Regions from separate parts of the Vogesella facilis genome, predicted to be linked through region 1. Evidence: predicted binding sites of a transcription regulator. Region 1 holds the regulator's gene; each other region holds the start of a gene.

Region 1 (2,267 bases):
GATCGACATCCAGAAGATCATTTCCTTCCTCAAGGAACGCGGCATCGGCGTGCTGATCACCGATCACAACGTGCGCGAAACCCTGCGCATCTGCGACCGCGCCTACATCATCTCCGAAGGGCGCGTGCTGGCTTCCGGCCTGCCCGCCGAGCTGGTCAGCAACGAGCAGGTGCGCCAGGTGTACCTTGGCGAGCACTTCCACCTGTAAAGCGGCATGAAACAGTCCCTGCAGCTCAAAGTCAGCCAGCACCTGACCCTGACCCCGCAATTGCAGCAGTCGATCAAGCTGCTGCAAATGTCCACGCTCGACCTCTCCACCGAGCTGGAGCGCTACCTGCTGGAAAACCCGCTGCTGGAGCGCGCCGACGGCGACAGCCAGGCCGAGCACGAGCCGATGGAGGCTCCCGGCAGCAGCGAGACGCCCGGTGACGTCCGCGAGGAAGCCCCGCAGGAACGCGAGCGCGAGCGCGACGAAATGGAGCTCGGCGACTGGGGCAGCGGCAGCGGTTCCGGCAGTGGCAGCCGCGATGACGACGACGAGTTCGACCCCATTCTCAACACCCCGTGCCGCCCCACCCTGCGCGAGCACCTGGCGGCGCAGATCGGCGAAATGCCGCTGAGCCGCCGCGACAGCGCGCTGCTGACGCTGCTGATCGAAGAGCTGGACGAAGACGGCTATCTCACCACGCCGCTGGACGAGTTTGCCGCCAGCCTGCCGCTGGAGCTGGAGGTCGAAACCGACGAGCTGGAATACCTGCGCAAGCTGCTGCTGCAGTTCGAACCGGTCGGCATCGGCAGCCTGCACCTGTCCGAGTTCCTGCAACGACAGTTGGCCGCACTGCCGGCGGCCACGCCGTCGCGCGAGCTGGCGCTCACCCTGGTGCGCGACCACCTGGCCCTACTGGGCAACCGCGATTTCGTGCGCCTGAAGAAGCTGCTGAACGTGGGCGAGGCCGAGCTGCGCGCCGCGCACCAGCTGATTTCCACCCTGCGGCCCCGTCCGACCAGCGGCTTCGACCAGGGCGAGACCCACTACGTGGTACCGGACATCCACGTCGTACGCCGCCGCGGCCGCTGGGTCGCCCAGCTCAACCGCGGGGTACTGCCGAAACTGCAGGTCAACCAGCTGTATGCCGGCATGCTGCAGCAACGCGACAGCAGCCATAATCTCAGCGGCCAATTGCAGGAGGCGCGCTGGCTGGTGAAAAACATCCAGCAGCGATTTGACACCATTCTGAAAGTGTCGGAAGCTATCGTTGACAGGCAACAGGCGTTCTTTGAACACGGTGAAGTGGCAATGCGGTCCCTGATTCTGCGTGACATCGCGGATGAACTGGGCCTGCATGAGTCGACAATTTCCAGGGTCACTACCCAGAAATACCTGCTGTGCAGCCGAGGCCTGTTCGAGCTCAAGTATTTCTTCGGCAATGCGCTGGAAACCGATAGCGGCGGCGAATGCTCCGCCACGGCAATCAAGGCGCATATCCGCCAGATTATCGACGGCGAAGACAGCAAGAAACCGCTATCCGACAGTGCCATCGCCGACCGCCTCACGGCACAGGGCATACAGGTTGCCAGGCGCACCGTAGCCAAGTATCGTGAAGCTATGCAGATACCGCCAGTTAACCTTCGCAAAGCACTTTAAAGAAAAGTGCGACGAAAACCCGGTACGGCCAGCCCGACCGTATCGTTAACAGAAGGAGTCAGGGTATGAACCTCAAAATTACCGGTCTACACCTCGAAGTTACCCCGTCCCTGCGCGAGTTCATCGAGAGCAAACTGGAACGCATCACCCGCCATGTCGATAACGTGATCGGCATCACCGTGACGCTGTCCGTGGATAAACTGGTACAAAAAGCGGAGGTCAATGTGCATCTGGCCGGCAAGGACATCCATGTCGAGGCAAACGATTCCGACATGTACGCCGCCATTGATTCCCTGATGGACAAGCTGGACCGTCAGGTACTGAAGTTCAAGGAAAAACAGGGGGAGCATCGTAGTATTGCGCCACAGGCGGACGCCGCCGACGCGGCACTGTAAACCAGTCGCCAGCACAAATAACAACGGGAGCCACAGGCTCCCGTTTTTGCTGGCTCTCGGATACGCTGTTGCTATGGAAAACGGCGGACTCAGCGTAGAATGGCCGACGTTTTTCCGCCCCTAAAGACATCATGAGCTTGATCGGCAAGATTCTTCCCCAGTCGCACGTACTGGCGGACCTGGAGATCTCCAGCAAGAAGCGCCTGTTCGAACAGATCGGCCTCTTG
Region 2 (2,267 bases), on a different contig from region 1:
GCCGCGTCAGGCAGCCGCGCTGCAGCATGGCCTGGAAGAACGCCTGGCTGAAGTCGCTGCGCGCGTTGTCGACATCAAACGCCCAGATCATGCCGCGCTGCCGTACATGCCGAATGCCCGGCGTGGTGTGCAGCCAGGCCAGGTGCTGATTGAACTGTTCGGCTTTCTCGGCATTGCGCGCCAGGATGTCCTCGTCTTCAAAAATCGCCAGCACTTCCAGCGCCGCCCGGCAGGCCAGGGCATTGCCGGTATAGCTGTGCGAATGCAAAAAACCGCGGCTGACATCATCATCGTAGAACGCTTTATAGATATCGTCGCGGGTCAGCACGCAGGAAAGCGGCAGGTAGCCACCGGTAATGCCCTTGGACAGGCACAGGAAGTCCGGGCGGATGCCGGCCTGCTCGCAGGCGAACAGGGTGCCGGTGCGGCCGAAGCCGACGGCGATCTCGTCGGCGATCAGATGCACCTGATAGCGGTCGCACAACGCGCGCAGGCGGGTGAGGTATAGCGGGTCATACATCAGCATGCCGGCGGCGCCCTGCACCAGCGGCTCCACGATGATGGCGGCGATGCCGGCCGCCTCGCGCTGGAACAGCGCCTTGACATCGGCCAGCGCACGCAGTGCCACGTCGGCGGCGCTTTCACCCGGCTGCGCCAGCCGCGCGTCCGGCGAGGCCACGCGCAGATTGGTCTGCAGCAGCGGCGCATAGGTGGCGGAGAACAGCGGTACGTCGGTGACCGCCAGCGCGCCCGCCGTTTCACCGTGGTAGCTGTGCTGCAGGCTGACAAAGCGCTGCTTGTCAGGTTGGCCGCAGTTGCGCCAGTAGTGAAAGCTCATCTTCAGCGCGATCTCGGTGGCGCTGGCGCCGTCCGACGCATAAAAGGCATGACCCAGGCCGCTTAGCGCCTGCAGTTTCTCCGACAGCTCCACCACCGGGCGATGGGTAAAGCCGGCCAGAATCACGTGCTCCAGCGAATCCAGCTGCTCCTTGATGGCATGCTTGATGCGCGGATGGTTATGGCCAAATAAATTCACCCACCATGAACTGATACCATCTATATATCGTTTACCATCAAAATCCTGCAGCCAGACGCCGTCGCCGCTGGCAATGGGAATGATGGGCAACTGCTCATGACGTTTCATTTGCGTGCAGGGATGCCATACGGCGGCGCGGCTGCGTTGCAGCCACTGGCTGGAAATATCCGGCATGGGGTGATTCCTTCTGATTTTGCGGCATGCTAGCAGAGACGGGGCTAGCCATGGCTGACAAAAATTGTCACTTGTTGACAGTTTTGGGCAGGATTTTATGTTCGTAGCCATGGAGTGGCTGACAACTCCTGGGCCTTAAGTTGTCGTAAGGTGTTGTAACTACCTGACTGTAACTGAGCTGACTAAAGGGGCAAAACAGCCTGGCTCGGATATTGCTGATTTAGGCCGGCACCGCCTAGAGGTTGCCTCGAGGAGTGAGTTTGATGTGGCGAAGGCAAGTGGGCTTTACTCTGATAGAACTGATGGTAGTTGTTGCAATCATCGGTATTCTGGCCGCGCTAGCGATGTCTGCGTATATGAATTATTCCCGGCGTGCATACTTGGCCGAAGCATTCAACCTGGCTGGAGGGGTCAAGACTGCAGTTGAGCAATACCATGCGACCAACAGCGTGTGGCCAGGCTCGAATGCAAGTGCAGGAGTGTCGGCCCCCAATGCTTACTGGGGACAAGTGGTTACTGAGTTGCGGGTAATACCTTCAGGGGCGGTGTCTGTGATTCGCATGCAACTGAATGACAAGGTTGCCAGCGGTGCCTATGTATGGTTGGAACCGGGCGAAGATGTGAACGGCTCATATCGCTGGCGCTGTGCAGGTGACAACAATTTGACACAACTATTGCCCTCCAACTGCCGGGGTTAATGGTTCGTTTTTATTGGCAGTGATTCAGGAGAGTTGATATGAAACGAGCCCAGCAAGGTTTTACCCTCATCGAACTGATGATTGTAGTCGCGATTATCGGTATTCTTGCCGCGATCGCAATTCCTGCTTATCAGGATTACACCAAGCGTGCCCACGTATCGGAAGGCCTGCAACTGGCGGGAGCCGCCAAGACAGCGATAGCTGAATATTATTCTTCCAATAATGTATTCCCAGCAAGTAATGGTCCAGCAGGTCTGGCATCTCCGACTGAAATTAATGGTAATGCAGTCGATTCGGTTACCGTGTCTACTTCCGCTAGTCAGGGTATTATTTCTATTGACTATAAGAGCGTTGTTGAT
Region 3 (2,267 bases), on a different contig from region 1:
GCGGTAGGGCCGCTGCCCCCAGTTGGCCGCCACGAAGCCGCCATTGGCCAGCGACTGCACCGCCGCGCTTTCCAGCGCCTCGAGCTGCGCCATCGGCGGCAACAAGCCGGGCAGCCGTGCGGCCAACATGGATTTACCAGTACCGGGCGGCCCCTGCATCAGCAGGCTGTGCCCGCCGGCGGCCGCTACCTCCAGCGCCAGTTTGGCGGCGCCCTGGCCACGCACATCCAGCAGATCCGGATAATGGGCCAGTTCGCCGGTGGCCAACGTCGGGGAACAGCGCGGCAGTTGCGCCAGGCCGGCCAGATGGGCACAGACCTCGGACAGGGTATCGGCGGCGAAGATCTCCACCCCCTGCACCAGCGCCGCCTCTTGTGCACTAAGCCGGGGCAGGATGAATTTGCGGCCGCTGCCACGCGCCGCCGCCACCATCGCCAGGGCGCCGCGCACCGGGCGCAACTCCCCGCCCAGCGCCAGCTCCCCCGCCAGCTCATAGCCGGCCAGCACCTCCGCCGGCAGCTGCCCGCCGGCGGCCAGCAACGCCACCGCGATGGGCAAATCGAAACGGCCGGACTCCTTGGGCAGGTCGGCCGGCGCCAGGTTGACCGTGATGCGCCGCGCCGGGAAGTCGAAGCCGGATTGCTGCAACGCCGCGCGCACCCGCTCGCGGCTTTCCTTTACTTCGGTATCCGGCAGCCCCACCAGGGTAAATGCCGGCAGACCGTTGGCCAGATGGACCTCTACCGCCACCTCCGGCGCATGCACGCCGGCAAGCGCCCGGCTGAGACAGACGGCAAGCGACATCGCTCAGTCTTGCGACGGCGCGTCGGTATCGGCTTCCGCGGCGGCCGCAGCCGGCTGCAGCGCGGCTTCCAGCTGCTGCAGGCGCGACTCCATGGCGGTGAGCTGGGCACGGGTCTGCGCCAGCACTTCTTGCTGGATGTCGAACTCCTCGCGCGTCACCAGATCCATGCGCGTAAAGGTGGCGGCCATCATGGCCTTGACGTTCTTTTCCAGGTCCTTGGCCGGGCTGGCGGCGATGGTTTCACTGATCTTGTTGCTGATTTCATCAAACAGTTTCTGGCTGAGCATGGCGCGACCTTGACTTTGTCATGAACGGAGAGAGTTTGAGTTTAGCAAAAAGCCTCTATAACTGCACAAAGCCGACCGCGCACCAATACGGCGCACGGGCCGCCGCCTAAATGGTGCACAGGCTCGGCACCGCGCGGCAGAATGCACCAAGATGCGGTAGTTGCTTGAAATAAAAAGAAATTTTATTCTGGCACGATTCATGCATAGCTGGCGTCGTCTCTCCAACCACGCAGCCATTCGGCAATTATCGAGGAGTCGCCATGAAACTGGTCAGTGCAATCATCAAGCCGTTCAAGCTTGACGAAGTGCGGGAAGCACTTTCTGCCATCGGTGTGCAAGGCATCACCGTTACCGAAGTCAAAGGGTTTGGCCGTCAGAAAGGCCATACCGAGCTCTACCGCGGCGCGGAATATGTCGTGGACTTCCTGCCCAAGGTAAAACTGGAAATCGCCATCGCCAATGAACTGCTGGATCAGGTGGTCGAGGCAATCGAAAGCGCAGCACGCACCGGCAAGATCGGCGATGGCAAGGTATTCGTGTTCGATCTGGAGCAGGTGGTGCGCATCCGTACCGGCGAGACCGGCGCCGACGCCGTCTGAATCTGCACAACAAGAGCGATAGAGGGAACCTGTATATGGACAAGAAACTGCTTGCTGCCGCCGGCGCCGCCGCGCTGGCAACCGCCCTGCCAGCGCTGGCGGATGGTGCGCCGACCCTGGTCGCCACCAGCACCATCAGCGCCGGCGATACCGCCTGGATGCTGACCTCCACGGCCCTGGTGCTGTTCATGACCATCCCCGGCCTGGCGCTGTTCTATGCCGGCATGGTGCGCAAGAAAAACGTGCTGGCCACCCTGATGCAGAGCTTCGCCATCTGCGCGGTGATGACCGTGCTGTGGACCGTGGTCGGCTACAGCCTGGCGTTTACCCCGGGCAACAGCCTGATCGGCGGCCTGGACCGCGTGCTGCTGGACGGCATGCTGTACCTGAAGGATGCCGGCAAGCTGACCGTGCACCCGCTGGCCGCCACCATCCCGGAAGGCGTGTTCATGATGTTCCAGATGACCTTCGCCATCATCACCCCGGCGCTGATCACCGGCGCCTTCGCCGAACGCATGAAGTTCTCCTCCATGCTGGTGTTCATGGTGCTGTGGTCGCTGCTGGTATACGTGCCGG

The links. Region 1 encodes sigma-54, which starts transcription at its own class of promoters, with help from an activator protein. Its sites were predicted from a motif close to CTGGCACGCTTCATGCTT; they were not measured.
Region 2: the regulator sigma-54 is predicted to act here: its motif matches at 1,411-1,428, upstream of ACFOLG_RS05730 (pilin).
Region 3: the regulator sigma-54 is predicted to act here: its motif matches at 1,280-1,297, upstream of glnK (P-II family nitrogen regulator).

Annotation. Positions count from the first base shown of each region.
Region 1 covers NZ_JBHRXN010000032.1:210,849-213,115, forward strand. The annotation lists gene lptB (LPS export ABC transporter ATP-binding protein) at 1-208, shown strand, start outside; gene ACFOLG_RS14625 (RNA polymerase factor sigma-54) at 215-1,645, shown strand; gene hpf (ribosome hibernation-promoting factor, HPF/YfiA family) at 1,711-2,040, shown strand; gene ACFOLG_RS14635 (PTS sugar transporter subunit IIA) at 2,172-2,267, shown strand, end outside.
Region 2 covers NZ_JBHRXN010000011.1:63,352-65,618, forward strand. The annotation lists gene bioA (adenosylmethionine--8-amino-7-oxononanoate transaminase) at 1-1,210, opposite strand, end outside; gene ACFOLG_RS05730 (pilin) at 1,474-1,908, shown strand; gene ACFOLG_RS05735 (pilin) at 1,947-2,267, shown strand, end outside.
Region 3 covers NZ_JBHRXN010000003.1:44,161-46,427, forward strand. The annotation lists gene ACFOLG_RS01670 (YifB family Mg chelatase-like AAA ATPase) at 1-804, opposite strand, end outside; gene ACFOLG_RS01675 (accessory factor UbiK family protein) at 808-1,092, opposite strand; gene glnK (P-II family nitrogen regulator) at 1,353-1,691, shown strand; gene ACFOLG_RS01685 (ammonium transporter) at 1,727-2,267, shown strand, end outside.